4 regions of the Micromonospora sp. NPDC050686 genome follow, and region 3 is predicted to be linked to each of the others. Evidence: riboswitches for the same ligand, from Rfam matches in the RefSeq annotation. Region 3 holds a riboswitch; each other region holds the start of a gene.

Region 1 (5,602 bases), on a different contig from region 3:
GCAGTTGACCGAGAGCGCCGAGCTGCTCTACGGGCTGGCGCTGCTCGCCGAGGGTGGGGAGCTGGCCGACCCGTCCCGCTTCACCCGACTGCTGGCCGATCGGCTCGCCCGTACGCTCTGACGGCACCGTCCGGGTGGCCGGCGCGGCGCGCCTGCCGGCCACCCGGCACCGGTCGTCCGGCCGGTCGTGATCGAATTCCGGGCAGTGCGTCGTGAAGCCGACAGCCCTATTGTGTTTTTCCGTCAACGATCCTGGTCACTGTTTCGCATTCGCCGACGGCGGTTGTCCGCGCCATTTCCGGCCGGACGTGGGAAACGGTGGCCGGTGGCGTGACGAGGGGGCCTGGACGATGGATGATTTCGGCACCGAGTTGCGTCGGCGCCGGGAGACGGCCGGGCTGTCGCTGACCGATCTGGCCCAGCGGGTGCGGTACAGCAAATCGCACCTGAGCAAGATCGAGTCAGGCGCGAAGCGGCCCAGCGGCCCGCTGGCGCGCAGTTGCGACGTCGCGCTGGCCGCCGATGGCGCCCTGACGCGGCTCGTTCCCGGTCGGCCGGGCCCGCGGGCGTCCGCCCCGCCGCCCGCACAGGCGTGGACGGTGGCGGTGGACGGTACGGATGCGGCGGCGTTCAGCCCCGCCGGGGTGTCGGCGTACCTGCTGGCCGGGCTCACCGGCGTCGGCCCCAGCCCCTCGTCCGGTGACCGCACGGGCGAGGCCGGGGCCGCGCTGCCGCTGGTGCGGGCCTGGTTCGACCAGCTGCGCCTGCTCGGCCAGACCAGCCGGCCCGCGGCGCTCGGCCCGATGCTCGTCTCGACCACCGGCTTCCTGCGCGAGCTATCCGAGGCGTCCCGCCCGCCGGTGCGCCAGCAGGCGTTGCGGCTGGCCGCCCGAATCGCCGAGTACACCGGTTGGATGGCACAGGAGCGGGGCAACGACGCGGCGGCGGCGTGGTGGACCGACCACGCCGTAGAGCTGGCGGTGGCCGGCGGCAACGACGAGCTGCGCGCGTACGCCCTGGTCCGGCGGGCCGAGCTCTGCCTGTACCGGGACGACGCGCTGGGTGCGGCGCAGCTGGCCCAGGAGGCCCGGGCGGCCCGGTGCGGCGCGCGGACCCGCGGCCTGGCCGCGCAGCGGGAGGCCCAGGGGTACGCCCTGATGGGCGACGAGGCCGGCTGCCGGCGGGCGCTGGCCGAGGCGGCCGACCTGCTGGCCGAGGCGGTCGGGGACGACGACGAGCCCGTGCTGGGCAGCACCAGCGCGCCCGATCCGATGCGCTTCGTCACCGCGTGGAGCCTGCACGACCTGGGCCGGCTGGACGAGTCGGCGGCGATCCTCGGCGCCGAACTGGACCTGCTGCCGCCCACCGCGCAGCGCGCCCGTGCCCGGTACGCGGCCCGGCTGGCGCTGGCCCTGGCCGGTCAGCGGCAGCTGGACCGGGCCGCCGCGGTGGTCGGCCCGGCGCTGGAGACGGTGCGGTCGGTGGACTCCGCCACCGCCCGCTACGACCTGCGCCAACTGAATCGGGTGGTGCGGCGCTGGCGCGACGACGAGGCCGTCCGGCAGTTGATGCCGGCGCTGACCACCGCCCTGCGGGTGGCGCCCGCGCGCTGACCTGGTGGCGGGCCCTGGTGCACCGGGAGGGCGAGCACTACGCCGCTACCCGGTCGGCAGTCTCCCGTGTGCTGATTTCTGTCGGTCCGCCCGCGGTGACCGGGGGAGAGGGATATCCTGCCAGCGACGGGCGTTTTCCGCCGGTACTTCTCGAGAACGTGAGCAGCGCGGTCCGATGAATGCGGCTCACGTTTCCCGATGACCATTATCGGTCCGGAGGGAACGCGTCTGTGAAGGCGGGAGCTGTCAGATGACAGGAATCTTTGTCAATTATCGGACGCACGACGCGATGTTCGGCGCCGACCTCATCGACGAGCGGCTGCGCGCCGATTTCGGGGCCCGGCACGTCTTCAGGGACCACCGGTCGGTACGCCCGGGCACCGCCTTCCCGCCGGAGTTGTGGACCCGGCTCCAGGGCAGCCACGTGCTGCTGACGTTGATCGGCCCGTACTGGCTCAGCGTGCTCGACGACCAGGGCAGGCGCCGGCTGGACGACCCGCGCGACTACGTGCGCCGAGAGATCCGCCGGGCGCTGCGCTGGGAGATCCCGGTGGTCCCCGTGCTACTGGGGGACACCCCGCTGCCCGACCCGCCGGCGGTGCCGGAGGACATCCGCGGGCTGTGCGAGCGGGCCGGGGTGCGGGTGCGCAGCCACTCCGCCGGCCCGGACCTGGACGCCCTGGTCGCCGAGGTGTCCGCCCTGCTGCCGGCCGACCTCGCCGTACGGCGTTCTCCGCAGGTGCCGGCGGCGGTGCTGCGCGGCGCCGCGCACCCCGCCCCCTGACCGGCGGCTGCTGGCGGGCGCCGGTTGCGGCGCACCGGGGGAACTGCGTCGCCAGGATCCATTCCGGACACCAGCAGAGCCGTCACCGCAAAGGCGAGAGCGACTCCGTAGTCGCCTACGGACAGTGACCCTTCCGGCCGGGCGGCGGTGGTGAGGGCGGCGCGAGGCGGCCCTCCGGTCCCGGCGCCCGGAGGAACGTGCCGGTGCGGCGGGGAAGGCGCGCCGGCCGGTGCGCCAGGTGGACGGCGACGCCGCCCTCCGCCTCGTGGCCGACCGCATCCGCCCAGCTCACCGCAGGTGTTCACCGTCCAGGAAGGACGCCAGGGGTGCGGCATCATCCACCCTTTGCGCACCGGCGCAACCCGGGAAGCGCCCGATCGCCCTTCCGGGTGAAGAACTTCACAAGAAGTGGGCAATCGGCACCAACCGTTCCTAACGTCGGATGGGTCCGCTCCTCGCGGACACCACGGTCGGTAACGCCCAATCCTGCCGCCGGCCGTCGGTACCTGGACCTCAGGCATGGAGCGGGGGACCCAACGTTCTCCGGTGCACGGCACCTCGGGGTGAAGCCGCCTGTGGCGGCCGGGCTCCTCGGCCCGAACCCGACAGCTCACCTCGTCGGCGTGGAGGAAACGACAGATGGCAACTGAATACCAGGCCCGTCACCGTCGGGCCAACACGCGTCAGGTCACCGGCCGGGTCGCCGTGGGGGCGCTCGCCACAGGTGCGGTGACCGGCGCCATGGCACTGTTCGGACCGGCCACCGCGGCGCAGGCGGCCAGCGTCAACTGGGACGCGATCGCCCAGTGCGAGTCCGGCGGCAACTGGAAGATCAACACCGGGAACGGCTACTACGGTGGCCTGCAGTTCTCCCGCAGCACCTGGAACGGCTACGGCGGTCAGAAGTACGCGGCGCGGGCCGACCTGGCCAGCCGCAGCGAGCAGATCGCCGTCGCCGAGAAGGTGCTGAAGGGTCAGGGCATCGGCGCCTGGCCGACGTGCGGCAAGAAGGGCGGCTCGACGAAGAGCTACTCGGCGAAGTCCGACAATCGTTCCGAGACCAAGTCGGAGCGCAGGTCGGCGCAGAAGTCCGAGCGCAAGTCCGAGCACCGCACCGAGAAGAGGTCCTCACGTCAGGACCGCGGCGAGCAGCGTGCCTTGCGCGGCACCGAGCGGCGCTCGGCGCCGGCTCGGTCCATGTCGACCGGCGGCAACTACCTGGTCAAGCCGGGTGACACCCTGTCGCAGATCGCGACGGCCCGCGACCTGGCGGGTGGCTGGCAGGCGCTGTACGAGCGCAACAAGCGCGTCATCGGCGGCAGCCCGGACCTGATCTTCCCGGGGCAGCGGCTCAGCCTCTGATCTTGTCGGCTCGGCCCGGCTCCCCGGTTCGGGGGCCGGCCGGCGTCGCGTACGGCTCACGCCGTGCGGGGCGGGCACGACGACGAACGCCCGGCCGGGGTTTCCCGGCCGGGCGTTCGTCGCAGTTGGCGCTCAGGCGTAGACGTGCACCGGCAGGCCGACCTTGATCGTGCCCCAGAGCCGGTTCATCGCCGGCACCGTCACCCGTACGCAGCCGTGGCTGGCCGGGTAGGCCGGCACCGAGGTGGCGCCGTGGATGGCGTAGCCCCGGTAGAAGTAGTTCGGCCGCCACAGCAACCCGAGGTCGCTCTGCCGCCAACCGTCGATCCGTCGGGTGATCTTGTAGTTCCCCCGGACGGTCGGGGTGCTGGCCTTGCCGCCGGAGGCGTCCAGGATCCGGATCACCTGCCCGTTGCGGGCCAGGTACAGCACCTGCTTGGACAGGTTCGCCTCCAGCGAGAGGCCGGAGTGCTTGTATCGCGGCTTCGGGACCACCGGCTTGCTCAGCGCCGCCCAGGTCCTGGGCCCGACGATGCCGTCGCGCGACAGGCCGTTCACCTTCTGGAAGGCGACCACCGCGTGGAACGTCGACGACCCGAAGACACCGTCGACCGCGCCGACGTCGTAGTGCAGCGCCACCAGCCGGCGTTGCAGGCTGGTCACCGCGGTGCCGCGGGCACCCTGCTTGAGGGTGGGCTGCGCCAGCGCCAGGGTGGCACTGGCGTTGACCGTCGTGACGACACCGGTGGTGACCGGCGCGGTCAGCTGCCGGGCGGCCGGCGACTGCTCGCGGGGCGCCGCCTGGGCGGCGCCGATCGGCACGAACATGCTCCCGGCGACCGCGAGCGCGACCAGCGCTGCGGCCCGGCGGGTGCGGGTGGTGGGGGGCGACATGTCGATCTCCTTACCCCGTGGTGGACACACCCGGACGACGGTCGCCCGGGAGATTATCGGAGCCCGGTTTCAACCGTAGTCCGGCGGGGCAAGACCGTGGGGTCCACTCTCGAACCGTTATCGTGGATCTGTCCAACTTCGGTCGGACTGTGCCGGACGAGCCGGCCGGCCGGGAGGATGGGCCGGACGAACCGGCCGGCCGGGAGGAGTCGTCATGCCCGTGAGGCCGTCACAGGATGCGCTCACCGTGCGCCGGCTGCGCCTCGGCGTCGGCGTGCTCGGCATCGCCCTGCCGTTCCTGCTGATCGCCGGCGAGGCCGTACGCGCCGGGCGGCTGGTGCTGCTCGACTCGATCAGCGCCTACTACCACACCGGTGTGCGGGACGTCCTGGTCGGCAGCATGTGCGCCATCGGCGTCTTCCTCCTCTGCTACCGCTACGCCCGGATCGACGACGTGCTCAGCACGATCGCCGGGGCGCTGTCCATCCTGGTGGCGCTGCTGCCCGCCGCCACCGCCGGCGCGGACGCCACCGACCGACTGATCGGCCGGCTGCACCAGGTCTTCGCCGCCGCGTTGTTCCTGCTGCTGGCCGCGTTCTGCTTCCTGTTCGCCCGCAGCGGTCCGAGCCGGCCCCGGCTGGCCGCCGAGAAACCGGGCCGCGACCCGCTCTACCGCGGCTGCGGGGTGGTCATCCTCGTCGCCGTCGGGCTGGCGCTGGCCAGCAACGCCCTGCCGGCCGCCACCCGGGACGCGGTGCGGCCGCTGCTGTGGTGCGAGATCGTCGCCGTGCTCGCCTTCGGCGTCGCCTGGCTGGCGAAGGGACAGGCGATCGTCCGGGACGCCGTCGGCGTCGTGGACCCGACCGCCGTGCCGGCCGCGCGGGTGCCCACCGAGGGCCGCCCGGTGCCGTGACCGGCCGGTCCACCCGGCCACGGCACCGTACGCGCG
Region 2 (5,602 bases), on a different contig from region 3:
TCGAACCGACCATCGAGAAGTACAACGAGGTTCGGTCCAAGCTGCGGGTCAACCGCAAGAAGTCGGCGGACCTGGCGAAGAAGATCCAGCCGCTGGCGCTGGAATCCGAGCTGGCGATGGGTCGGGTCGGCCAGCTGGCCTCCCGGCACTACATGTCCGGCCCGGCGACGGACATCGGCGCCCTGCTGGTGGACACCCGGCCTGGTCAGCTCGCCGAGCAGCTCACCATGCTCGACCGGCTCGCCGCCCACGAGCGCAAGCAGATCGAGGGCGTGCTCGCCGTCCGCGACAAGTACAACGCGCAGAAGCAGAAGCTGGACACGCTGATCGCGTCGCAGGTCGAGCAGGAGGCCGAGCTGGCCGCCCGCAAGAAGAAGATCGACGCCGAGATCAAGCGGCTCAAGGCGTCGATGCCGAAGACCACGGTCAGCGTCTCGGGCTGCCCCACCATCAACGGGGTGGTCTCCGCGGCGGCCCGCACCGCGATCCGAGTGGCCTGCCAACAGGTCGGCGACCCGTACGTCTGGGGGGCCACCGGCCCGAACTCCTTCGACTGCTCGGGCCTGACCCAGTACGCGTACAAGGCGGCGGGCATCCGCCTGACCCACTTCACCGGGGCGCAGTGGAACGAGGGCCGTTCGGTGTCCCGCTCCGAGGCCCGCCCGGGCGATCTGGTCTTCTTCTACAGTGACCTGCACCACGTCGGGCTCTATCTGGGCAACGGCACCATGGTGCACGCGCCACGCACCGGGAAACCGGTCCAGGTCAGCAGCATCAACAACCAGCCGATCGCCGGCTTCCGCCGGGTCACCTGAGTAGTCCGCGACATCCGAAGGGCCCCGACGCGTTGTCGGGGCCCTTCGTCGTTGCCGCGTTCTACTGCGGCGCGCCGACCGCGGCCGGCAGGATCTGCACGTCGGCCAGGTCGGCGTACATCACCCGGTGGCCGAACTGGAGCTGGACGTACCGGTTGGCGCCCCGGACCACGGTCCGGTCGCCGGGTGCCGAGCCGTCGAACGAGACCGCCCGGTAGTACTCGCCCGGCAGCACCCCGCCGAGCGCGTACCGCTGGCCGGCCGCGAACGTGTACTGCAACGGCGTGACGGCCTGGTACGGGATGGTGGCGGGGTACGCCGCCCGCTCCGGGTAGGCCCGCCCGTACACCGGGATGGTGGCCTTCCCCGGCCGGGGGGTGACCACGAAGCCGTTCGCCCACTTCGCCGTCGGCGCCGAGGCCGGGTTGTGGAACCAGGCCTGCTGGCCGAGATACCAGATCGCCGTCCAGTCACCCTGGATCCCCGCGAGGGCGTACGTCTGGCCGGCCGAGGCGCGGGCGCCGTGGTCGGAGACGTACATGGTGTTCGGGGTGCCGTCCGGGCGCAGCCCGAGGTCGTTGACCAGCGGCGCGTCCGCCCTCGGCGCGGTGCGCAGGAGGACCGAGGAGGAGCCGCGCAGCGGGCACGGCTCGGCCGGCGGCGGCGGATCCGGGACGCCCGGGGGCTGCTGGTTGCAGCCGGTGAACGCCGGCCGGTTGGTGGCGTGGTCCGGGTCGATGGTGACCAGGCCGGTGCGCGGTGTGCCGGTGCCCTGGAACGGCGCCTTCATCAGGTCGAAGTAGTGCGACCAGTCCCAGTACGGGCCCGGGTCCCAGTGCATGTCGGCGACGTTGCCGGGAAGGATGCCGGGGACGTTGTCGTGGCCGAGGATGTGCTGGCGGTCCAGCGGGATCTGGAACCGCAGCGCCAGGTGCCGGACTAGCTTGGCCGAGCTCCGGTACATCGCCTCGGTGTACCAGGTGCCGTGGCCGGCGAAGCCCTCGTGCTCGATGCCGATGGACTTGGCGTTGACGTACCAGTTGCCGGCCTGCCAGCCGACGTCCTTGGCCTTGATGTGCTGGGCGACGTAGCCGTCCACCGAGCGCAGCGTGTAGTGCCAGCCCAGGTAGTCGGCCCGCTTGACCAGCCCGACGCTGGGACCGAAGTAGCCCTCGGTGTCGTGGATGATGATGTATTCGATCTTCTGCTGGGCCGGCCGGTTGCCGAGGTCGTGGTTGCCGTAGTCGATGTTGCCGTTCTTGTCGACGTACTCGGCGTACGGGGCGGGGATCCACTCGCAGGCGAGCCGGACCGGGCACTCCAGCCCGTCCGGCCGCTCGGCGCGGCGCAGGCCGAGCCGGTGCAGCCCGGACTGGTCCGGCGCCACCGCCGTGGCGGCGAGGGTCACCCGCTGGCCGTCGTCGGTGGTCCGGCTGGCACCCTGACCTAGCTGGTCGTACACCTCGTCGGCGAAGGCCGCCGCCGCGTCCTCGGTGTCCGCGCCGGAGTACCGGGCCACCGCGCCGTACCAGGCCGCCGGGTCGCTGCCGGCCCCGACCGGCCCGCCCAGTTCCTGCTGGTACGAGGCGAGCAGCGCCGCGCCGCCCCGGATGTTCGCGGCGGCATCGGTCCGCAGCGTCTGCACCGGGATGCCGGTGAGCGTGGCGGCGGCGTCGACGGTCTGCAGGGCGGCCCGGGGCAGCACGTCGCCGGCGGGTGCGGCGGCGACGGCCGGATCCAGGGTGAGCGGGCGGGACTCGTCGCCACGCGGGTCCTCGTCGGAGTCGACGTGCGCGCTGGACGGGGTCGAGGCGACCTGCTCGGCGTCGGTCAGGTGCATCGGCCCGTAGCCGCCGCTGGTGCTGGGCATGCCCGCGTTGGTGTCCCAGCGGGACTCCAGGTAGGAGACGCCGAGCAGGACGCTGCGCGGCACGCCGTACTCGTCGGCCGCGGCGGCGTACTGCTGCTGCCGGTCGGCGGGGTCGGCGCGGGACGGCTCGGCGGCGACCGGGCCGGTGGTGGCGAACGCGGTGGCCGTCGCGACGGCGGCGGCCAGCAGTATCCGTCTGCCCGACGGCGGGGGTGTGCGGTGCATCGAACCTCCAGACAGGGATGGGGGTCACTGCGTTTCCACCCTCACTCCCGGCGCGGCCTGCGGTCAATAGCTTTCCGCAAGGTATTCGGATACGAAAAAAACCTTCACCGTCCCACGGTCGCGGTGGCCGATTCGGGTACGGAGTGTCACGGCCGGGTGAGTTGCGTCGCGGTGACGGCGATCCCTACTCTGGTGAATCGTCGACCGGTAGGTGCACCACCCAACCCGGGAGGTGACGGTCGGACACCGCCGAGTCGCCTCCGGGCGAGCCGGGGACCCAGGTACGCCGGGGTGAATCCGCAGCCACTGCGGTAGGGCGACCCCTTCCCGCCCGAACCCGTCAGCTAACCCGGTAGGCGGTCGACGTGAAGGAGTACGGAGCCCCGGTGGCACGCCATGCCCCGCGGCCGCTGTCGGTCCGGCCGGTTCCCGGCCAGCCGACGGGCGCGCCGCGTACACACTGGTCCCGCTTCACCACCGCAGTCGCCGCCCTGGTCGGCGTCGCCGCAGTCCTGACCGGTGGCGCCACGGCGGCCCACGCCGAGCCCTCCGTGACCGAGATCGAAGGCCGGATCGACCGGGACTGGAACCGGCTCGAACCGATCATCGAACAGCACAACGCCACCCGCGTCGGCCTGGCCGGCAAGCGCCGTCAGGCGCAGGCGCTCGGCAAGCGGATCGAACCCCTCCAGCTCCAGGTCGATCTGGCGATGGACCAGGTCAGCGGGCTGGCCGCCGAGGCGTACAAGGGCGACAACGTCGCCACCGTCAACGCGCTGCTGGGCAGCCGATCACCGAGCGAACTGGTCGACGGCCTGGAACTGCTCGACCGGTTCGCCGACCGGCAGCAGCGGCAGATCCGCGGCGTGGCGGAGCTGCGGGACAGGCTGGCCGCGCAGAAACGGTCGCTGGACGAGCTGATCGTCCAGCTGAGCCGCACCGAAGCCCAGCTCGCCGCGAAGAAGCGGCAGATCAACGCCGAGATCGACCGGCTGCAGAAGCTGCGCCTGCAGGTGTACGGCAACGGCGGCGGCGGCCCGCTGCGTCCCGCCCCCTGCCCGGCCGCCTGGCCCGGCGGCGACGCCGGCGCCGTGGTGAAGTTCGCCTGCGCGCAGATCGGCAAGCCGTACGTCTGGGGCGCCGAGGGGCCCAACTCGTACGACTGCTCGGGGCTGATGCTCGCCGCGTGGGCGAAGGCCGGCGTGTCCCTGCCGCACAACGCCCGCCAGCAGCGCCGGGTCACCGCCCGGGTCAGTCGCGCCGACCTGCGCCCCGGTGACCTGGTCTTCTACTACGCCGACCTGCACCACGTGGGAATGTACGTCGGCGGCGGCTGGGTGGTGCACGCCTCCCAGGCCGGCATGCCGATCAAGATGAAGCGCGTCGACGACGGCCCCGTCAACAGCTTCGGCCGGGTGTAAGGCGGGGCCCCTGCTTAACGCATTCGGTATAGGAAGGGGCGCCGCTTGACACCTCGCCGAGGCGAGTGAGCGGGTCAGCGGGTGGGCCAGGTGCGCCACTGCTGCCAGGAGCGGCTCGGTGTGGGGCCGCGTTGGCCCTGGTAGCGCGAGCCGTACACCTCCGAGCCGTACGGGTGCTCGGCCGGTGACGAGAGCCGGAAGATGCACAGCTGGCCGATCTTCATGCCGGGCCAGAGAGTGATCGGCAGGTTGGCCACGTTGGAGAGTTCCAGCGTGACGTGGCCGGAGAAGCCGGGGTCGATGAACCCGGCGGTGGAGTGGGTGAGCAGGCCGAGCCGGCCCAGGCTCGACTTGCCCTCCAGCCGGCCGGCGAGCTGGTCGCCGAGGGTGACCACCTCCAGCGTGGAGGCGAGCACGAACTCGCCCGGGTGCAGCACGTACGGCTCGCCGTCCGGCACCTCCACCGCGGAGGTCAGGTCGTCCTGCCGCATCGACGGGTCGATGTGGGTGTACAGGTGGTTGTTGAAGACCCGGAAGAGCCGGTCCAGGCGTACGTCGATGCTGGACGGTTGCACCAGTGTGGGCTCGAACGGATCCAGCGCGAGCGTGCCCGCCTTGATCTCGCTGACCAGGTCGCGGTCGGAGAGCAGCATCGCACCACCATAGCGATCGGTGCCGGCGACCTGCGTGTCGGACTGCGCGTTAGCACATCTGTTCGATAGAATGTCGGCATGGCTTCCTGGTCCGAATTCGCCACTGACGAGCCCCGCCTCGCCGACGGGATCCGCCGTCTCTTTCAGCAGTACGGGTCGGGCTTCGGCTACCTGGCCACCGTCCGCGCCGACGGCGGGCCCCGCGTCCACCCGGTCGCCCCGGTCATCACCGACGAGGGGCTGTTCTGCTTCGTCATCAACTCGCCGAAGCGGCGTGACCTCGAACGCGACGGCCGCTACGCACTGCACTCGTTCCCGCCCGAGGAGACCGACGACGAGGCGTACGTGGCGGGTCGGGCCCGCTCGGTGACCGATCCGGGCCGGGTGGCCCGGGTGGCGCTGGCCGGCCGGGCCGCCGCCCAGGTGGACTGGCGGCTCTTCGAGTTCACCGTCGACGTCGCGATGCTCACCCGGCGGGACCAGGCTGCGTCGGCGGCCGGCCGTCCCGCGGTCCAGGTGTGGCTCGACCCGTACGCCACGGTCGGTCAACCGGCCTACCGCCCGGTCGTGACGGAGGGTCGCCGCGGTGGGCGGCACGGGTTCGACACCCGCCGGTCG
Region 3 (5,602 bases):
GCCGCCGGCCCGATCGTTGGACAGAGGAACGGAAAATCCGGAACCGGGGTGCCGTGGTGCCCCGGTCGTGAATTTGCTCATCCCCGAGGGGTGGCGACCGAGACCGTCGGAGGAATACTCTCGGTCGCGGCCCGCGTACTGATGAGGCGCCCCGAGCGGGGCGGGTGGAGGTGCTCGCGTGAGCCTGTCGATCGTGAAGTCGGTTCTGTCGGGTGGTGTGGTCGAAATCGCTCCCCGGGGCGAGATCGACGTGGACACCGCGTACGAGGTGCGCGAGGCGATCGCCGAGGTGCTCGCCAAGGGCCGGCCCACCCGCATCGAGCTCAACATGCGGCTGGTCAGCTTCATCGACTCCGTCGGCATCAGCGCCATGGTCGCCGGCTTCCAGACCGCCGAGGTCAGCGGCGTCAAGCTGGTCGTCACCCAGCCGAGCCGGTTCGTGCACCGGCAGCTCTGGGTCACCGGCCTGCTCGGCCTCTTCGGCGCCCCCGAGCCCTACTTCGCCGCCGCCGCGCCCGAGGCTCCGCTCGGCGCCTGAGCTTCGCCGAGCCACCCGGCCGCCGCGCCGAGGGGACCCGCTCGCGCCCCGATGACCAGGGTCGTCCGGCCGTTGCCAGGACGCCGGTCGGTGGGCGAGGATCGGGCGACCTACCAGTAGGGGGACGGGTGCTCACGCGCGAGACGTTCAGCTACAGCGTCCAGGCCCGGTGCACAGCGGCCGACGCCGTGGCGCTGCTGAGCGACCTGACCCGGCAGGGGGAGCTGCACCCCCTGATCGTCCGGGTCCGCCAGTTGCCGCCGCGCCCGGGCGCCCGGGCCAGTTACGCGATCACCGACCGGCTGGCCGTCGGGCCGTTGCACTTCCCGGTCACCTACCAGGCCGACGTCCTGGTCTCCACCGAGGACGAGATCGTGACGGTGGCCCGGCAGCAGCCGGCGACCACCGTACGCAACCACACCCGGCTCCGCCGGGAGGCCGACGGCGTGCTCCGGGTCGACGTGGAGATCACCCTGTCCGCGCCCGCGCCGCTGTTCGCGTACGCGTTCCGGCAGGCCCGGTCGGCGCACCTGGCGCTGGCCGCCCGGCTCGGCGAGGTGCTGGACCGCGACCCGGGCCCCGCCCCGACCGGGGGTTGACCGGGCCTTCGGCGACAGCGCGGCCCGGTGACCCGCGCGGGTCACCGGGCCGGGTCGGGTCGGCTCAGTAGACCGACAGGTGCACGTGGTTGGTGTGGTCGCTGGACGGGTCGCCGCCGGCCCCGCTGTACGACTTCCACCCGCTGCTGGGCAGCCAGATCTGCCGGTACCAGATCACGTAGAGCACGGCGAGCCGGTCGGCGTTGCGGACGAAGTACGCGGCCAGGTTGTTGCCGTACGTCTTGTCCCCGCCGGTGGCGTCCCCGCCGAAGCCTCCCTTCTGGGCGGCGAAGTCGCAGGCCCGGCCCTTGGGATGCTCGCCGGAGCCGCCGCTGCGGTAGCAGGAGACGTACCGGGTGAAGCCGGCGGCCTTGGCCTGTTCGAGCGCGTGCAGGGTGCGGGGGGTGATGCAGCCGCTGGCCGGGGTCGGGTCGTCGACGCTGCACGACTCGGACGGCCAGGAGCCGTCGGAGTTGCGCGGCGCCGGCTTCGCGTTGACGGTCGAGGTGCCGCCGGTGCCGCTGCCGCCGGTGCTGGTGCTGCGCTGGGCGGCCGCGCGCCGGGCCTCGGCCGCGGCGACCTCCAGCGCCTTCTCGGCCTGCTCCTTGCGCTTGGCCATCACCTGCACCTGCTTGCGCTGCTCGACGATCTCACCGTCCAGCGCGGTCTTGGTGCGGGTGGCCTGGTCGCGGGTCTCCAGCAGGCCGCGCACGGCCCGGTCCTCGTTGGCGGCCACCTGGCCCAGCGCGGCGGCCCGGTCCATGAAGTTCTCCGGGTTGCGGCTGCTCAGCAGCGCCGCCGCGGTGCCGAGCCGGCCGGTCCGGTACGCCACCCCGGCGATCTCGCCGACCTTGGCGTCGCGGACGCCCAGCTCACCCTCGATGGTCTTGAGCTGGGTGGCGAGCGCCTGCTGGCGCTTGGTGGACCGGGTCAACGCGGTGCGGGCGTCGAGCCAGCCCTTGCTGGCCGCGTCGAGTTGGTCGCGCAGTTTCTCGGTGCCGCCCTCGTGGTCGGTGCCGGGCGCCTTGGCGAGCGGCGCGGCGGACGCCGTCACGGCCGGCACGGCGCCGACGCCGAGGGCGAGGGCGAGGGTCACCACCATCAGGGCCGCCATCCGGGCGGCGGTTCGTCTCACGGGGCCCACTACTGGCATGCACATGTCCTTCCGTCAGCCGCCGGCCGGGTTAGCTGACGGGTTCGGGACGGAAGATCCCTACCGCTGACGCGGATGCACCCCACGGACATGGTTCCCCGGCTCGCCACGGGCGGCGATTAGGCGGCGGCCACCGCAGGCGCCGGCGGGCGCCGCTCGGCGGAGGCCGCGGTCGAGCCTACCGGTGAGTCACCGAGCCCACCCCCGGTTGCTCCCGACAACCGGTGGGGCAAGAGTTGCAAATGGTGCATATGGCCACGGCGTCGGGAAAGAATTAAGGTTGTGCTAAATGCCACTCGATCGACCGGCCGGCCTCTGCTGACACTCCGGAGTCGGCTCGCGGCGGCGGGTGCCCGGTCGAGGGGCCTCGGCCGGGCGCCCGCCCGCTCAGCCCGCGTCGAGGACGGTCAGCCGCTGGGTGGCTCGGGAGAGCGCGACATAGAGCGTGCGCACCCCGGACGGCTCGGCCCGGATCTCGCTCGGCGCGACCAGCACCACCCCGTCGTACTCCATGCCCTTGGCCTGAAGGCTGTTCACCACCTGCAACCGTGGGTCGGCCAACCCGGCGAGCCAACCGGCCACCTCGTCCCGGCGCGGCACCGGCGCGATCACTCCCACGGTGCCCTCCACCTCGCCGAGCAGCGCGCCGGCCGCCTCGACCGTGGCGGCCGGCAACTGCGACGCCGGCACCACTCGCTGCACCGGGTCCACCCCCGTGGAGCGCACCGCGGTGGGCAGCGCCAGGTCCGGGTGCAGCCGGCGGATCTCCGCCGCCGCCACCGCGAAGATCTCCGCCGAGTTGCGGTAGTTGGTGGTGAGCGTGAACCGGTGCCGGCGCCGCCGGCCCAGCGCCTGGTCGCGGGCCCGGTCCAGCTCCGCCGGGTCGCCCGCCCAGGCGGTCTGGGCCGGGTCGCCGACCACCGTCCAGGAGGCCAGCCGGCCCCGCCGGCCGATCATGCGCCACTGCATCGGCGAGACGTCCTGCGCCTCGTCAACCACCACGTGCGCGTAGTCGCGGTAGTCCTCGGGGCGCTCCCGCGCCGCCTCGCGGGCGGCCCGCTGCCGGTCGGCGAAGGTGCTCAGCTCACGGACCCCGCCGGCCAGCTGGAACGGGTCCCGCCGCCGCCGCTTCGGCAGCACCGGCTTGCCCAGCAGCGCGTCCAGCTCGTCCAGCAGCGCCACGTCGGCCACGGTCGGTCCCTGCCGGTCCAGCGACCGGTACGCCCCGACCAGCAGGTCCGTCTCCGCCCCGGACAGGAGCCCGCCGGCGTAGCGGCGCAGCCGCTCGGGACGGGCCAGCCAGTCCAGCACGTGCCGCGGGTGCAGCCGCGGCCACCACGCCTTCAGGAACTCCCGGAACTCCGGCCGCTCGATGATCTCGTCCTCGAACACGGCCTGCTCCGGCAGGCGCCCCCCGGCCAGCCGGCGGGCCTGCGCCCAGAGCGCGGCCAGTACCGCGTCGAAGGCGGCTCGGCGGACCTCGTTGCGCCGCGCGCCCCGGGACAGCGTCCGGTCCCGGATGCCGTCCAGCTCGCGGCGCTCCAGCCGCAGCAGCTCACCCCGGTGCAGCAGGCGCAGCTCGTCCGGCCCGTCCGGCACCGCGTCCCGGACCGCCCGCTCCAGCACCCGGCGCATCCGCAGCGAACCCTTCACCGCCGCCACCTCCGGCGGGTCGGTGCGGGTCGCGGTCGAGCCGGGGAAGAGGGTGCCCAGCGAGTGCAGGGTGGCGGTCTCCTCGCCCAGCGAGGGCAGCACCGAGGCGATGTACTCGACGAAGACCGTGGACGGCCCGACCACCAGGATGCCGCCGCCGGCGTACCGGCCGCGGTCGGAATAGAGCAGGTACGCCGCCCGGTGCAGGGCCACCGCCGTCTTGCCGGTGCCCGGCCCGCCGGAGACGATCGTCACCCCGGAACCGGGGGAGCGGATCGCCTCGTCCTGCTCGCGCTGGATGGTGGCGACGATGTCCCGCATGCCCCGGCCGGTGGCCCGGGACAGGGTGGCCAGCAGGGCGCCGTCGCCGACCACGGCCAGCTCCGCCGGCGCGGCGGCCGGGTCGAGCAGGTCGTCCTCGATCCGGGTCACCTTCTCGCCGGTGGACTGGATCGTGCGCCGCCGCACCACGCCCTGCGGATCGGCCGGGGTGGCCTGGTAGAACGCCGCGGCGGCGGGGGCCCGCCAGTCCACCACCAGCGTCTCGGCGTTCTCGCCGCGGATGCCGAGCCGGCCCACGTGCAGCACCCGCCGGTCCCGCAGGTCGAGCCGGCCGAAGACCAGCCCCTCGTGCTCGGCGTCCAGCACGTGCCGCCGCTGGGCGGCGTGGAAGACCATCGCGTCCCGCTCGACCAGGGCGCCGAAGTTGCCGACCCGGGCCAGCCGGTAGCCGTCCCGCTCGGCCTGGACGGCGGAGCGCCGCAACTCGGCCAGGCGGGCGTACACCCGGTCGAGATGCCGCTGCTCGACGGCGATCTCCTGCGCCAGGGTGGTCTGGTCGGTCAACGTACGCGCTCCTCCGGACGGTCGCGGGCGGCACGGGGGCCGCGCGCCAGGTCAACCGGACGAGGGTACGGCATGCCGGGGCGCGGCTCCGGACGCGGCGGCGCGACGGGCCGTCCGCCGCCGGTCGGCGAGCACCTGCCCGAGCACCCCGTGCAGGGCGGCGTTGACCTCCTCGGGCCGCTCCATCACCAGCATGTGCCCGGCGCCGGGGCAGACGGTCAGCTCGGTGGTGGGCAACGCGGCCGCGATCGACCGGGCGCACGGCGGCGGGGTGAGCCGGTCCCGGTCGCCGACCAGCGCGGCGGCCGGCAACCGGCCCAGCTCGGCAAGGGTGTCCAGCCGGTGGTGGGCGCCGATGGACGGCCGGAACCCGCCGATCGAGCGCAGCGAGGCGCGGGCCACCGCCGAGGTGACCAGGCGGATGTCGGCCGGGTCACAGCGGTCGCCGAAGAGCACCCACCGGATGCTCGGACGCAGGGCGCGCAGCAGGGCCCGCGGCGGTCGCCAGGTCCCGCAGCGGGCCAGCACCCCCGCGCCGGTGGTCTCGGCCAGCCGGATCAGCCGGGCGATCCGCGGCGACAGGCCGTACGCGGTGTGGGTGTGTCCCTCGGCGGTGGTGGAGACGAAGAGCAGGCCGGCGACCCGGGCGGCGAAGTGCTTCCGGTGCCGGTGCGCGTACTCCATGATCGTCATGCCGCCGAGCGAGTGCCCGGCCAGCACCACCGGGCCGTCCGGCGCCACCGCGTCCAGCACGGCGGCCAGGTCGTCGCCGAGCTGGGCCAGGGTCGCCGCGGGCAGCGCCATGCAGCTGGA
Region 4 (5,602 bases), on a different contig from region 3:
CGCGACGATCGCCTGGGCGGCGCGTTCGGTCACTCCGACCTTGTCGGCGACGTCGCGTAGCCGGGCGGTGGGGTCCCGCGCGATGGCGAGCAGGACGTGCGCGTGGTTTGTCAGGAAGGTCCAGTTCCGGGTGCTCCCGTTCGCGCCAGCTGTGGTCGCCATACCGGCCATGGTATGGCTTCGGGCCCGCGCCGCAGGTCCTGGCCCGGGCCGCGGGCGCCGGCCCGGCCGGTGCAGGGGGCCAGGCGGTCGACGCCCGCGACACCTGAAATCCGTATCACGAAATCTTGACGGGCTTTCCGCCGCGTGTGACGGTGGTTGCGGCCGTATCGCCGGCCGACCCACCCGCGTACGTGAGGGACGAGGTGAGCCGAATGCCGTGGAGCAGCCCGCAGCGCGCGCTCGACGAGCTGCGCGCCGGCAACCGACGGTTCGTCGCCGGGTCGCCGCGCCATCCCAACCAGGACGCCGACCGCCGCACCGCGGTCGCTGGCGGCCAGGATCCGTTCGCGGTGATCGTGGGCTGCTCCGACTCCCGCCTGGCCGCCGAGATCATCTTCGATCGGGGCCTGGGTGACCTCTTCGTGGTCCGCACCGCCGGGCACACCGCCGGGCCCGAGGTGCTGGGCAGCGTCGAGTACGCCGTGACCATCCTCGGCACGCCGCTGGTGGTGGTGCTCGGCCACGACTCCTGCGGCGCGGTCCAGGCGGCCCGCGAGGCGGTCCGCACCGGTACGCCGCCTCCCGGGCACCTGGGCGCGGTGGTGGACGCCGTGCTGCCCAGCCTGCGGCAGGCGGCCGACCGGGGCGTCGAGGACATCGACGGGATCGTGGACATCCACATCGCCCAGACCGTCGAGGCCCTGGTGTCGAACTCCGCCGCCCTGGCGGCCGCGGTGGCGGCCGGCCGGTGCGCGGTGGTCGGCATGTCGTACCGGCTGAGCGCCGGCGCGGTGCGGACGGTGGCCGAGGTGCCGGCCGCCGCGGCGGCGAAAGCGCCCGCCCAGGCCCGGCCGGTGGACCCGGTCGCGCCCTCGGCCGGCTGAGGCCCGAGCCGACGGCCCGGAGCGCGTCGTCCGGCCGGCCCCGGCTGCGCGCCGAGGCCCGGCACGACGCGGGCCGCCCCGCACGCGGCGGGACGGCCCGGGTTACGCGGGGCGCGCTAAAGCAGGGAGACGTGCACGTGGTCGGTGTGGTCCGACGGGCCGCTGTACGAACGCCAGCCCGTCGCCGGGAACCAGATCTGCCGGTTCCAGATCACGTAGTAGATGCCGAGCCGGTCGGCGTTGCGCAGCAGGAAGGCGGCCAGGTTGTTGCCGTACGTCCGGGTGTCCTTGTTGTGCCACGGGCTGAAGCCGCGGTTCTGCAACGACCAGTCGCACGCCCGTCCCTTCGGGTGCTCCCACGGCCCGCCGGAGCGGTAGCAGCCGACGAACCGGTCGAAGCCGGCCCGCTTGACCTCCTTGTACATGTGCAGCGTGCGCGGCGTGACGCAGCCCGAGGTGGTGGGGTCGGACTCGCTGCACGACTCGCGACGCCACTCCCCGTCGGAGGTCCGTCCGGGGCCGACCCGGGCGACCGGTGAGGTCGCCGAGACCAGGCCCCCGGTGAAGCCCTTGCCGCCGACCAGTTCCAGCGACTTCTCCGCCTCGGCCTTGCGCTTGGCGATGATGGCCGTCTGCCGCTGCTGCTCGCGCACCTCGGCGTCGAGGGCCAGCTTGGCCGCCTCGGCCTTCCGCTTGGCCTCGGTCACCTCGGCCAGCTTCCGCTCGTTGACCATGTTGATCTCGTCGAGCACCGCGGCGCGCTTCACGAAGGAGGTCGGGCTGCTGCTGTCCAGCAGGACGGCCATCGCGCCCACCCGCCCGGTCCGGTACGACTGCGCGGCAATCTTGCCCACCTGCGGGGTCAGCCGGTCCAGCTCGCTCTGCGCGCGGCGGACCTCGAGGGCGAGCGCGAGCTGACGCTGCTTGGACTTCGCCAGCTTGGCCTTGGCCCGGAAGTAGCCCCGGTTGGTCTGCTCCAGCACGTCGTTGAGGAGCGGAGGATCGTTGTCCTCCTCGTGCCCGGACGGCTTGGGGGTGTTCGGGGCGGCCGTCGCCGGGAGGGGCCCGGTGACGATGGTGAGTGCGGTGAGCACGGCCACCACCGGTGTCAACCAGTGGCGCAGGGGTGCCGTCACAGTGTTCCCTTCCCTCGACCGCCGACCGGGTTAGCTGACGGATTCGGGACGGAAGTTGCCCCGGCCGCTGGCGCGGCTTCACCCCACGTACCTGGTTCCCCGGCTCGCCGAGCGGCGATTGGGCGGTGGCACCGCAGGCGCCGCTGCGCGCCTTCGGCGGTGACCGGCAGCGAGGTTACCCGAGAGCCGGGCCGGTGAGCTACGTCCGGAACCCGACCAAAGCCGTATTTTCGGAATCGAGGGCGGTAACCAGTGACACGTTTGACATGGGTGGCGGCGTGGTCCGTCACGCTCTGCGGTGTCACCATGCGTCGTCCGTGCTCCTTCCGGGATCGGGCCACCGGCCCGGGGGCGTGGTGGTGGTCGATGTTCGCGGGGCGCCGAGCGCCTCCAGCGCGACGTCGGGGTCGGTCGGCGGGCGGCGGGTCGGGGGCGCGGCCGGTGTCGACCCGCCGGCCCGCCGGCCGGCGGTGGTGACGAGCGCGGCCAGGCCGGTGGTGAGCGGAACGGCGGCGACCAGCCCCAGCGTCGCCACCGTGCTGCGGACGATCTCCTGGGCCAGGAACTCGCTGGTGAGGAGCTGGCCCACCGGCCGGGAGTCGGCCACCAGCAGGAGCAGCAACGGCAGCGAGGCGCCCGCGTACGCCAGCACGATGGTGTTGACCACGGAGGCGATGTGCGCCCGGCCGACCCGGGTGGCTGCCCGGTACAGCTGCCGGCGGGACAGCTCCGGGTTGGCGTGCGCCAGCTCGGTGACGGTCGCCGCCTGGGTGATGGTCACGTCGTCGAGCACGCCGAGCGAGCCGATGACGATCCCGGCGAGCAGCAGGCCGTGCAGGTCCACGTCCTGCTGGAACATGGAGAGCGTGGTGGCGTCCTCGCTGCCGTACCCGGTCAGGTGGGTGGCCCCGGTGGCCAGTGCGCCGAGGACACCGGTCAGCACCAGGCTGCCGAGGGTGCCGAGCACGGCGACCGACGTCTGCGCGGTGATCCCGTGGGTGAGGTACAGCACCACGAACATGATCAGTGCCGAGCCGACGACCGCGACCAGCAGCGGCGACTGGCCGGCGCCGATCCCGGGCAGCACGAAGGTCAGCAGGATGGCGAAGCTCGCGGCGAGGCCACCCAGCGCGGCCAGCCCGCGCCACCGCCCGAACGCGACGATGGCGGCGGCGAAGACCACCACCAGCCAGACCAGCGGCGTACCGCGCTGGTGTTCGGCGATGTCGTAGCGGCTCGCCTGCGGATCGGCCGGGTCGGTCAGCTGAACCAGGATGATCTCGTCGCCCGCGGTCACGGTCGGCGCGCCGGGGCCGTCCGGCACCGGGGTCTGGACCTCCCGGCCGGCGTCCGGCCCCTGCGCCACCCGCACGGTGACCGTGCCGCAGCGGCGCTGCCCACCGTCCGGCCCGCCCTCTGGCGTGTCCGGGGCCGGCGGGCAGGACTCGCTGACGACCCGGGTGACCGTGCCCTGGTAGCGGGGCACCTCGGCGGCGGGCTCGCCGCTTGGCGCGTCGCGGGGCCAGAGCACCACCGCGGCGATCACGGTGAGCAGGAACAGCGGGACCACGGTCGCCACGAGGATCCGCCGCACGCCCGGTGGGGCGGGCGGGGCGGTACGCGGGTGGTCGGCGCCCATGCTGAGTCTCCTGACGATCCGGTGCTGGGTACGGCCCGATGGCCCGGACGGTTCAACCGTCGCGGATGAACGCCCCGGATGGTAACCAAGGCGCCGGGTCCGACTGCAGTTCGCGGGCGGTCCGGCCTCCGGTTGAACCGGCGGGGCCATCGGAGCAGGCCGATGGGGTGAACCCGGACGCCAAGGCGCTGGCCGGCCGGATCGTGGCCACCCGGCAGGCCGAGACCGGCACCATGCGGAAGATCCTCGACCGGTTGTGAGGCGGGCGGGTGCCGCCCGGGTCGACTCCGGCCCGGGCGGCACCCGACGCGCGGCGGTCAGCCCCGCTTCATCAGCCGGCCGACCGCCGCCATCATCTCGGTGGCCATCTCGTCGGCCCGCCCCTCGACCGCGCCCTCGTGCATGCAGTGCCGGGCGTGCCCGTCGAGCAGCCCCAGGCCGACCTTGTCCAGCGCGGCCTGGATGGCGGAGATCTGGGTGAGCACGTCGATGCAGTAGCGGTCGTCCTCGACCATCTTCTCGATGCCGCGGACCTGGCCCTCGATGCGGCGGAGCCGCGCGAGCAGCTGGTCCTTGCTGGCGGTGTAGCCCCGGGTCGGGGTGGTCGGTGCGGTCATGGCTGCCAGGATAGCGTACCCCTTGGGGGTATGGTACGGTCCGTCGTGCCGCAATACCCCCACCGGGTAGGCGTACCGGAGGCGTGACGGGCATCTCCCGGCCTGCTACCCCTAGGGGGTATATGGTGGGAGCGACGGAAGGGAACGGCGATGATCACCAACACGTACCAGGTGCAGGGCATGACCTGCGGGCACTGCGTCAACTCGGTGAGCACCGAGCTGCGCGCGATCGCGGGCGTCGACGACGTCCAGGTGGACCTGGCCGCCGGCCAGGTCACCGTCACCAGCGAGCACCCGTTGGACCCGGACACCGTCCGCGCCGCGGTCGACGAGGCCGGGTACGACCTCGTCGGGGCGTGACGGTTCCGGCAACCCGAAGGAACCGAGGTCCACGATGAACACGGCGACCAAGCTGAGCGGCTTCGCCCTCGGCCTCGCGGCGGTGTTCGGCGCGGCGTACGGGGTCGGTCAGCTGACCGACCCCGTCACCCCCGCCGCCGAGACCCGCCACGACCCGACGGAACCGGGCGCCGGCCACGAATCCGGTGGCGACCAGGGCACCGCCGGCACCCCCACCGACAACCACCTCCCGGGCGGACTGCTCGTCTCCGACCAGGGCTACACGATGCAACCGGTGAGCGCCCCGACCGGGGAGTTCGCCTTCCGGATCACCGGCCCGGACGGCCGGCCGGTCACCCGCTACGACGTGGCGCACGACAAGCGGATGCACCTGATCGTCGCCCGCCGCGACCTGTCCGGCTTCCGCCACGTGCACCCCGAGCTGGCCGACGACGGCAGCTGGCGGGTCGCCTCGCCACTGGCCGGCCCCGGCGTCTGGCGGGCCTTCGCCGACTTCACGCCCACCGGCGCCGAACCGCTGACGCTCGGCGTCGACGTCACCGTCCCCGGCGCCCTGGAGTCCCGGCCGCTGCCGGCCCCGGCGACCACCGCCACCGTCGACGGCTACACGGTCACCCTGACCGGTACGCCGCGCCCAGGCCGCACCAGCGAGTTGACCGTGAGCGTCAGCCGGGACGGGAAGCCGGTCACCGACCTGCAGCCCTACCTCGGCGCGTACGGTCACCTCGTCGCGCTGCGGCAGGGCGACCTGGCGTACCTGCACGTGCACCCGCACGGCGCGCCCGGCGACGGCCGGACCCCGGC

What was found. Region 3 has a riboswitch for cyclic di-AMP ahead of AB0H57_RS09665 (hypothetical protein). Riboswitches for the same ligand answer to the same signal wherever they lie in the genome.
Region 1: linked by a shared signal. The riboswitch ahead of AB0H57_RS10045 (transglycosylase family protein) and the one ahead of AB0H57_RS09665 (hypothetical protein) in region 3 are both predicted to bind cyclic di-AMP.
Region 2: linked by a shared signal. The riboswitch ahead of AB0H57_RS10360 (NlpC/P60 family protein) and the one ahead of AB0H57_RS09665 (hypothetical protein) in region 3 are both predicted to bind cyclic di-AMP.
Region 4: linked by a shared signal. The riboswitch ahead of AB0H57_RS05105 (hypothetical protein) and the one ahead of AB0H57_RS09665 (hypothetical protein) in region 3 are both predicted to bind cyclic di-AMP.

Annotation. Positions count from the first base shown of each region.
Region 1 covers NZ_JBFAID010000009.1:84,918-90,519, forward strand. Annotated here, with positions in the region: gene htpG (molecular chaperone HtpG) at 1-121, shown strand, start outside; gene AB0H57_RS10035 (helix-turn-helix transcriptional regulator) at 351-1,613, shown strand; gene AB0H57_RS10040 (toll/interleukin-1 receptor domain-containing protein) at 1,864-2,397, shown strand; cyclic di-AMP (ydaO/yuaA leader) riboswitch at 2,865-3,036, shown strand; gene AB0H57_RS10045 (transglycosylase family protein) at 3,037-3,759, shown strand; gene AB0H57_RS10050 (L,D-transpeptidase family protein) at 3,892-4,653, opposite strand; gene AB0H57_RS10055 (DUF998 domain-containing protein) at 4,868-5,566, shown strand.
Region 2 covers NZ_JBFAID010000010.1:32,850-38,451, forward strand. Annotated here, with positions in the region: gene AB0H57_RS10350 (NlpC/P60 family protein) at 1-815, shown strand, start outside; gene AB0H57_RS10355 (N-acetylmuramoyl-L-alanine amidase) at 877-2,910, opposite strand; cyclic di-AMP (ydaO/yuaA leader) riboswitch at 3,148-3,285, shown strand; gene AB0H57_RS10360 (NlpC/P60 family protein) at 3,297-4,331, shown strand; gene dcd (dCTP deaminase) at 4,406-4,984, opposite strand; gene AB0H57_RS10370 (pyridoxamine 5'-phosphate oxidase family protein) at 5,063-5,602, shown strand, end outside.
Region 3 covers NZ_JBFAID010000008.1:125,308-130,909, forward strand. Annotated here, with positions in the region: gene AB0H57_RS09655 (STAS domain-containing protein) at 179-538, shown strand; gene AB0H57_RS09660 (SRPBCC family protein) at 667-1,137, shown strand; gene AB0H57_RS09665 (hypothetical protein) at 1,202-2,281, opposite strand; cyclic di-AMP (ydaO/yuaA leader) riboswitch at 2,295-2,426, opposite strand; gene AB0H57_RS09670 (AAA family ATPase) at 2,678-4,789, opposite strand; gene AB0H57_RS09675 (alpha/beta hydrolase) at 4,841-5,602, opposite strand, start outside.
Region 4 covers NZ_JBFAID010000003.1:270,125-275,726, forward strand. Annotated here, with positions in the region: gene AB0H57_RS05095 (MarR family winged helix-turn-helix transcriptional regulator) at 1-171, opposite strand, end outside; gene AB0H57_RS05100 (carbonic anhydrase) at 375-1,046, shown strand; gene AB0H57_RS05105 (hypothetical protein) at 1,163-2,182, opposite strand; cyclic di-AMP (ydaO/yuaA leader) riboswitch at 2,187-2,317, opposite strand; gene AB0H57_RS05110 (YibE/F family protein) at 2,484-3,821, opposite strand; gene AB0H57_RS05115 (metal-sensitive transcriptional regulator) at 4,139-4,438, opposite strand; gene AB0H57_RS05120 (cation transporter) at 4,589-4,798, shown strand; gene AB0H57_RS05125 (hypothetical protein) at 4,833-5,602, shown strand, end outside.